2 regions of the Rhodobacter xanthinilyticus genome follow, and region 1 is predicted to be linked to the other one. Evidence: riboswitches for the same ligand, from Rfam matches in the RefSeq annotation. Region 1 holds a riboswitch; the other holds the start of a gene.
The links. Region 1 has a riboswitch for cobalamin ahead of LPB142_RS02360 (DUF1636 family protein). Riboswitches for the same ligand answer to the same signal wherever they lie in the genome.
Positions count from the first base shown of each region.

Region 2: linked by a shared signal. The riboswitch ahead of LPB142_RS05725 (TonB-dependent receptor plug domain-containing protein) and the one ahead of LPB142_RS02360 (DUF1636 family protein) in region 1 are both predicted to bind cobalamin.

Region 1 covers NZ_CP017781.1:474,171-478,484, reverse strand. The annotation lists gene cobN (cobaltochelatase subunit CobN) at 1-240, opposite strand, end outside; gene cobW (cobalamin biosynthesis protein CobW) at 240-1,286, opposite strand; gene LPB142_RS02360 (DUF1636 family protein) at 1,290-1,706, opposite strand; cobalamin riboswitch at 1,790-2,019, opposite strand; gene cobO (cob(I)yrinic acid a,c-diamide adenosyltransferase) at 2,059-2,685, shown strand; gene LPB142_RS02350 (cobyric acid synthase) at 2,960-4,314, shown strand, end outside.
Region 2 covers NZ_CP017781.1:1,154,761-1,159,074, reverse strand. The annotation lists gene LPB142_RS05725 (TonB-dependent receptor plug domain-containing protein) at 1-1,890, opposite strand, end outside; cobalamin riboswitch at 2,002-2,195, opposite strand; gene LPB142_RS05720 (hydrogenase maturation protease) at 2,569-3,081, shown strand; gene LPB142_RS05715 (hydrogenase expression/formation C-terminal domain-containing protein) at 3,078-3,503, shown strand; gene LPB142_RS05710 (hydrogenase small subunit) at 3,500-4,314, shown strand, end outside.

The DNA.
Region 1 (4,314 bases):
CTTCGCCCCCACGAGCGTTTGCTCGACATAGGTATCGACCGAGATCGGATGGCGCAGCGCGACGAGATTGGCCAGCCGCAGCCTCGGCAAGCCCCCCTGCGCCCGCTGCCAGCCCGCCGCGAAAGCCCCCAGATCGCTATCGGAAAACGACAGCACGACCAGATCCGCGGGCGTCTGCCCCAGATCGGTCGGCACGGCGCTTTCCTCGAGCCCGTGGCTTTCGCGGAAGACGACATGCATCAGCCGGCCGCGCCTTCCATCAACACCGCGCGGATCGCGGCCTCGTTCACATCGTCATGCTCGGCGATGACGACGAGCGCGGTGCGGCGCGGGTCGGCGCCCCAGGGGCGGTCGAATTGCTGGCGCACGCGCTCGCCCACCGCCTGCACGAGCAGCCGCATCGGCTTGCCCAACACCGCGACATGGCCCTTCACGCGCAAGATGTTCTGCTCGCGCGCGAGCCGCTCGATCGCGGCGACAAGACGCGCCGGGTCGGCGATTTCGGGCAGCTCGATCACCACCGTGTCGAAATCGTCATGCTCGTGATCGCCGTGGTCATCATGGTGCGAGGGGCGCGCGGCGAGGTCGTCCTCGGCCGCGGCGCCGAGCCCGAGGATCACCTGCGGGTCGATCACGCCCTCGGTCATCGCGAGGATCGGCAGTTTGCGCGGCGCCTCGGCCTCGATCGCGGCGCGGGCGGCGGCAAGCCCCGCCTCGCCCGCCAGATCGGCCTTCGACAGGAGCACGATATCGGCGCAGGCGATCTGATCCTCGAAGACCTCGGAGAGCGGCGTCTCGTGGTCGATGCTGTCATCGGCGGCGCGCTGGGCATCGACGGCCGCGACATCGGGGGCGAAGCGCCCCGCCGCCACCGCCTCGGCATCGGCGAGCGCAATCACGCCATCGACCGTGATCTTCGAGCGGATCGCGGGCCAGTCGAAGGCCTTCAGGAGCGGTTTCGGGAGCGCCAGCCCCGAGGTCTCGATCAGGATGTGATCGGGGCGCTTGGGCCGCGCCATCAGCGCCTCGATCGTCGGGATGAAATCATCGGCCACCGTGCAGCAGATACAGCCATTGGCGAGCTCGACGATGTTCTCGTCGGGGCAGTTCTCATCGGCGCATTGGCGCAGGATCTCGCCATCGACGCCCACCGTGCCGAACTCGTTGACGAGCACGGCGAGGGTCTTGCCCTGCGGGTTCGCCATCAGATGCCGGATCAGCGTGGTCTTGCCCGCGCCGAGAAAGCCGGTGATCACGGTCACGGGGATTTTGGTCAGATCGGTCATCGCTCACTCCTGCGGGGGGATACGGGCAAGGCTTTGCTTGCGGAAGATTTCGGGGCGCTCGCGCCAGGGCACGAGGCCATCGGCGCAGGCGGCATAGCGCGCGGCACCGGCGAGGATCTCGGCGGCGTCATGGGCCGAGAGGCGGCCGTAGACATAGCTCCATTTGCCCGGCGCCGAGAGCGCGACGGCGCAGCCCTGGCTGCAGGCCGAGAGGCATTCGACGGGGCGCAGCGTGACGCCCTCGGGCAGGGCGGCGGCGCTCAGCGCCTCATAGAGGCGCGCGCCCGGGCGGGTGCCGTCGGCGCCGATGGCGAGCGGGCAGCCCGCGCAATTGCCGGCCGCAGGGCCGCCGAGGTCGCAGCCCGCGCAAGCCGTTTCGGCGGCGCGGCAGGTGGTGCAGACATGAAGCACGGCAGACATGGCGCGGCCCCTCTTCTTGGCATGGGGGCATGGGCCAGAGGGGGGCAAAGCCCACCTGCCGGTCGCGGAACACCCCGTCCGCCCGTTACATCGATGCGCGGGCAGGTCTCCCGGCTTGCGGATCTCGGGCCCCCGGGTTGGGTCGGCCCTGCGGTCACCCCACCTTCCCAGCCTCAGCCAGTGGTCGGGGCGACCTCTCCGGTCACGGTCGCGGGGGCGGCTGCGCTTCGGGATCGGACCGTTCCTGGTCGCAAACCCTGTCGCATTCCCTCTTCACCTGTCATAGGACAGGACCAGCGCGCTTCCTCCCTGAGCGAGCCGCCCCCCTTTGTCAAGAACGAGGACCGCCGCAATGACGACAGAATCCGACGCCCAGGCCGAATCGCAGCGCCACGCCAGCAAGATGGCCAAGAAGAAGGCCGCCCGCGACAAGATCATGGCGACGAAAGAGGGCGAAAAGGGGCTGATCATCGTCCATACCGGGCCGGGCAAGGGCAAGTCCTCCTCGGGGTTCGGGATGATCCTGCGCTGCATCGCACATGGCATGCCCTGCGCGGTGGTGCAGTTCATCAAGGGCGCCTGGGAGACCGGCGAGCGGCGCCTGCTGACCGAAAATTTTGGCGATCTGTGCCAGTTTCACGCGATGGGCGAAGGCTTTACCTGGGAAACGCAGGACCGCGCGCGCGATATCGCCGCGGCCAAGGCCGGCTGGGAAAAGGCCAAGGAGCTGATCCACGACCCGCGGATCCGGATGGTCCTGCTCGATGAGATCAACATCGCGCTGCGTTATGATTACCTCGAGCTTGACGAGGTGCTGGCCTTCCTGCGCGCGGAAAAGCCGCCGCTCACCCATGTCGTGCTGACCGGGCGCAACGCGGCCGAGGGGCTGATCGAGGCGGCCGATCTGGTGACCGAGATGACGCTGGTGAAACACCCGTTCCGCTCCGGGATCAAGGGGCAGCCGGGCGTGGAATTCTGACGCCGCGAAGACGGAGAGCGCCGGGGGCGCCGCCCCCGGACCCCCGGGATATTTCTGGCAAGATGAAATGTAAGGGTTTGTTAAGGATGATCTGGCACCCTTTTTCTACGGTACAGGGAGGGATCCCGATGACCGTGCAAGGTGAAAGCGCCGCGTCTCCCCCGGTTCTCCGGCCCGAGGCGCGGCGCCCGTCCGCCCTCCCTTTCATCTTGCCAATAAATATCCCCGCCGGAGGCTCCCGAACTCTCAACTGGCGCGCGGCTGGAGGGCGGCGATGACGGCGATCATGATTCAGGGGGCGGGCTCGAATGTCGGCAAGTCGATGCTGGTGGCGGGGCTGTGCCGGGCGGCGGTGCGGCGGGGCCTGAGCGTGGCGCCATTCAAGCCGCAGAACATGTCGAACAACGCCGCGGTGACGGCGGACGGCGGCGAGATCGGGCGGGCGCAAGCCTTGCAGGCGCGGGCCGCGGGGCTCGAGCCCATGGTCGACATGAACCCGATCCTCTTGAAGCCGGAGAGCGAGCTTGGTGCGCAGGTCGTGGTGCAGGGGCGGCGGCTGACGACCACGCGGGCGCGGGAATATTGGGCGCTCAAGCCGCAGCTGATGGGCGCTGTGCTCGAGAGTTTCGGGCGGCTGAAGGCGGCGCATGATCTGGTGATCGTCGAGGGCGCGGGCTCGCCGGCGGAGGTCAATCTGCGGGCGGGCGATATTGCCAACATGGGCTTTGCGCGGGCGGCCGATGTGCCGGTCGTGCTTGCCGGCGACATCGACCGGGGCGGGGTGATCGCGCAGATCGTCGGCACGCAGGCGGTGCTGGACCCGGCCGATGCGGCGATGATCGAGGGCTTTCTGATCAACAAGTTCCGCGGCGATCCGAGCCTCTTTGACGATGGCTATCGGATGATCGAGGCGCGCACCGGCTGGCGCGGGTTCGGGGTTTTGCCGTGGTTTGCGCAGGCGCATCTGCTGCCCGCCGAGGACGCGCTCGACCTCGCCTCGGGGCCCTTGGGCGGGGGGGTGAAGATCGCCTGTCTGACGCTCTCGCGGATTGCGAATTTCGATGATCTCGATCCGCTGAAGGCCGAGCCCGGGGTCGATCTGATCATGGTGCGGCCGGGCGAGGCGATCCCGGGCGATGCGCGGCTGGTGATCTTGCCCGGGTCGAAATCGACGCGGGGCGATCTCGACTTTCTGCGCGCGCAGGGCTGGGATATCGACCTTGCGGCGCATGTGCGGCGTGGCGGGCATGTGCTGGGTATCTGCGGCGGCTACCAGATGCTGGGGAGGTTCGTCGACGATCCGCAAGGGATTGAGGGCGCGCCGGGGCGCACGCCGGGGCTCGGGCTTCTCGATGTGGAAACCGTGATGACGCCCGACAAGCGCCTGACGCGGACCGAGGCGGTGCATGCGCCCACCGGGCTCGCGATCTCGGGCTATGAGATCCACATCGGGCGCACCGAGGGCGCCGACCGGGCGCGCCCGTTTGCGCGGATCGGCGGCGCGCCGGAGGGGGCGACCTCGGCCGACGGGCGGGTGACGGGCAGCTACCTGCACGGGATGTTCGCGCAAGACGCTTTCCGCGCGGCCTATCTGGCGCAGATCGGCGTCGCGGCGTCGGGCCGCTCGCA
Region 2 (4,314 bases), 680 kb from region 1:
ATAGGCGGTGCGTTCCTGGCCGTAATAGCCCCAGCTTTCGGAATAATCCGCGTCAAAGAGGTTCACGACGCGGCCGGTCAGCTCGAGCTGATCGGTGAGCTGATAGCGCGCGGCGAGGCTCACGGTGGTGAAGGCGGGCAGCTCGGTCACCGCCGGCGTCCAGGAGCCCGTCCACCATTCGGCATCGTGGCTGCCCGCGACATGGCGCAGATCGGCGCTGACCGAGCCGCGCCCGCCGAAGGTCTGGGCGGTGGCATGAACGCCGATCTCATGGCGCGGGCGGCGGGTGAGCGGGGTGCCGTCGGCGGCCTTCGCCTCGGTATAGGTATAATCGAGGCCGAGATCGACGCCCGGGGTCAGCGCATAGCCGAGCGCGAGCTCGACGCCCTGACGGCGGCTCGTGCCCGCGACATTGACCGAGGTCGCGCCCGCGCCCTGGATCAGGTTGTCGACATCATCGCGGAAGAGCGTCACCCCCAGCGTGCCGCGCCCGCCCGCAAAGCCGAGATCGGCGCCGATCTCGCGGCTCAGGCTCTCCTCGGGCTTGAGGTTCGGGTTGCCGGTGTAAAAGCCCGGCGCGAAGCCGAATTGCTCGAACATCGTCGGGTTGACGATCGCCCGGCCGAGCGAGGCGCGCAGCTTCAGATCCTGCCCCGGCACCAGATAGGCGGCCGACAGGTTCCACGACGTGCCATCCTCGAAGACATCGTTGAAATCGCGGCGCAAACCGGCCTGCAGATCAAGGCCATTGGCGAGCTTGCCCTGATATTCGAGCCCTGCCGCGCGGGTGTTGCGCGCGAAAGTGCCCCCCGGCGCCCAGGAGGAGCGATAGGTCTCGCGCTCGGCCTCGAGCGAGAAGTTGAGCTTGTGCGCGGCGCTGTCGAGATCGGCGGTATCGAGCGCCACCGAGCCCGTGACTTTCGCCGCGCGCTGGGTCGCGGCATCGTCGTCGCTGTAGAAACCGCCGACCGAATTGGTGCGATCCTGGTCCATCGCCGAGAGCGTCAGCCGGTTCACCATCCGCCCGCCGAGCACCTCGCCCTCGACCCAGAGCGCGCCGAAGGTCTGGTTCAGCCGCGAGCTGCTGTCGCTGTCGATCACATAGTCGTCGGGGCTCGCGACGCCGACCCAGGAGGTCTCGTCATAGCCGAAATCCTGCCAGACGCGGCGCAGGCTGGCGCCGGCCTTCAGCGTCTCGGTGAGCGCCACATCGCCCTTGAGCGAGAGCGTGGTGGTGTCGTTGTATTCGGTATCGCCGCCCGGGCTGCGCGAGGCATCCTCGCCATCGGTCGCGCGGGTCTCGAGCGAGACCGCAAGCCCGCCGCGCGCGCCGCGGGTGGTGGCCCAGACCGAGGTCGCGGCGCTGCCCTGCCCGCCGATCTCGGTGCGCGCGCCGCCGCTCTGGCCCTCGGCCTCGGCGCCGCGGGTCACGATCGAGATCACGCCCGACATCGCATTGGCGCCGTAGAGGGTCGATTGCGGGCCGCGCAGCACCTCGATGCGCGCGACATCGGCGAGCCCGAAGCCGGTCAGCAGGTAATCGCCCGTGCCCGAGCTGTTCGCCTCGACCCCGTCGATCAGCACGAGCACATGGTTCGACTCGCCCCCACGCAGCCGGATCTGGGTATAGCCCGGCCCGCTCGAGGCGACCGCAACCCCCGGCAGCCCCGAGAGCGCCTGCGCCAGATCGGTGACCCCGCGCGCCTCGATCTGCTCGGCGGTGACGACGCTATAGGCGCGGCCGTAGGATTTCGCCTCGACCGGGAACATCGCGCCGGAGATCAGGATATCGTCGAGCGCGGTCACATCTTGCGCGAGAACGGGCGCCACGGGCGCGGCGAGGCAGCTTGCGCTGAGCAGGAGGCGGCGGGTAAAATGCCGATAAATCATAGTCTTGTCCCCGGATACGGGCGCGCGGCCCGGCGGTCGGTCTCTGCCCGGAAACCGGGCGGCGAAGTCACCGCTGCGGGGCAAGCCGCTCCCGTGGCGCGCCCCGCGCCGGGGAAGGGTGAGCTCCAAGCAGGTCTCCTGGCTCACGGGTCTGGGCTCGGCCGGCCTTCCCGGGGGGCTCCCCAGTGGCATGATCGACGTCGCTCGCCGCTGACAGTTGCGGGGGCAGCCGCGGCTGACGGGCAAGCCCGCTCCGCGTTCCCTTTTCATCCGGCGGGGCCGGAACTTGGATGGCGCCATCTCGCAAAGGGCCACGGGGCCTGTCAAGGCCGGAAAGCGCCACAATAGAAGGCCCGAGCGACCTGCGCGGCCAGATCGGCCGCCGCGGCGGGCCGGACTCACGGGCCGCTCACGGCCGCGCGAGGGGGCTGGTCAGGAACTTTCCATCGCCCGGCAATATCTCGAATTTCGCTTTCCACCCCCGCCCGCGGGGCGCAATCATCCATCTCTCACACAGGTTATATTTTCACAATTATTTCAATATCTTATCCGACATTCCCGGGGCAGGCCCCGCGACTCTGTGCCAGAAGGTCGCAGCGGAAAGCTGCGGCTGCGCCCCGGCGCGAAATATTCAAGAATTGCGAAGTGTAGATCGTTGCGACGAGAAGGGGGAACCCCGTGACCAAAGACCACCATGAGAGCGCGCTGCGCATTCTCGCCCTTGGGGTCGGCAACACGCTCCTGACGGATGAGGCGGCGGGGCCGCTGGCGGTCACGCTCTTCGAGGGCAGCCATGGCGCGGCGCTCGGGGTCACCTGCCTCGATGTCGGCACGCTGGGCTTTCCGCTCGCCGCCGAGATCGGCGCGGCCGATGCGCTGATCGTCTTCGATGCGGCGCGGTTCGGCACGATGCCGGGCACGGTGCGCGCGCTCGAGGGCGCCGAGATGGACCATTTCGTGCGCTCGGGCAGCCTCTCGGTGCATGAGGTGGGGCTGCGCGATCTGATGGATATGGCGCGGCTGAGCGAGGATCTGCCGCGCTACCGCGCGCTGGTGGGGATCGAGCCGGGCGAGATCGGCTGGGGCCTCGAGCCGAGCGCCGATGTCGCCGCCGCGATCCCGCAAGCGGTTGAGATCGCCGCCGAAATCGTCGCGCGCTGGCGGGCCGAGGCGCCGGAGGCTGCCGCATGAGCCGCCCCGATCTCAACGCGGTCTTGCGCCAACGCGCGCGCGGCACGGGCAATATGGTGCTGGTGCTGCATGAGGTGGCGCATGCGCTCGAGGCCTTGGCCGCGCGCGGCGAGGCCCGGGTGATCGACCTGAGCAGCCTGCCGATGACCGCGCCCGAGCTTGCCCGCCTGACCGATTGGCTCGGCCGCGGCGAGGTCGTCGCCCAGATCGAGGCCGAGGGCCGCTCGGAGGCGATGGAGACCGCCTATCCCGGCGTCTGGCTCGTCACCCACCGCGACCGCGACGACATGCTGCGCGGGCGTTACATCGAAATCACCCCCCTGCCCGAGATCCTGCGCAGCCAGCCCGCCGATATTGCGGCGGCCGGGCGGCGGATGGCGCGGGCGCTCACCCATTTCAGCGACCTTGAGGAGGCATCATGATCCGAAGGAGCCAACCCTTGAGCGAACGGCTGGAGGCGCGCGGCATTTCGCGGCGCAGCTTCCTGAAGTTCTGCACCACCACCGCCTCGCTTCTGGCGCTGTCGCCGGCGCTGGCGCCGCGCATCGCCGAGGCGCTGGAGAGCCCGCGGCGGCCCTCGGTGATCTGGCTGAGCTTCCAGGAATGCACGGGCTGTTCGGAATCGATCCTGCGCGCGGGCGCGCCCTCGATCGAGAGCCTGATCTTCGAGGCGATCTCGCTCGATTACCACGAGACCCTGCAAGCCGCCGCCGGCCATCAGGCCGAGGCCGCGCGCGAACAGGCGATGGCGGAGAATGCGGGCGGCTATATTCTCGTGGTCGACGGCTCGGTGCCGCTCGGCAATGCCGGCTTCTCGACGGTCGCGGGCCAAAGCAACCTCGACACGCTGAAAGCGGCGGCCGCGGGGGCTGCGGCGATCATCTGCATGGGCACCTGCTCGGCTTTCGGCGGCATCCCCTATGCCAACCCGAACCCGACCGGCGCCGTGCCGGTGAGCGAGATCATCACCGACAAGCCGATCGTCAACGTCCCCGGCTGCCCGCCGATCCCGGCGGTGATGACCTCGGTGATCGCCCATTACATCACCTTCGGCACCCTGCCCGAGCTCGACCATCTCGGCCGCCCGAAGGTGTTTTACGGGCAAAACATCCACGACCGCTGCTACCGGCGGCCGTTCTATGAGCGCGGCCAGTTCGCCGAGACCTTCGACGACGAGGGCGCGAAGGCGGGCTGGTGTCTTTACAAGCTCGGCTGCAAGGGCCCGACCACCTA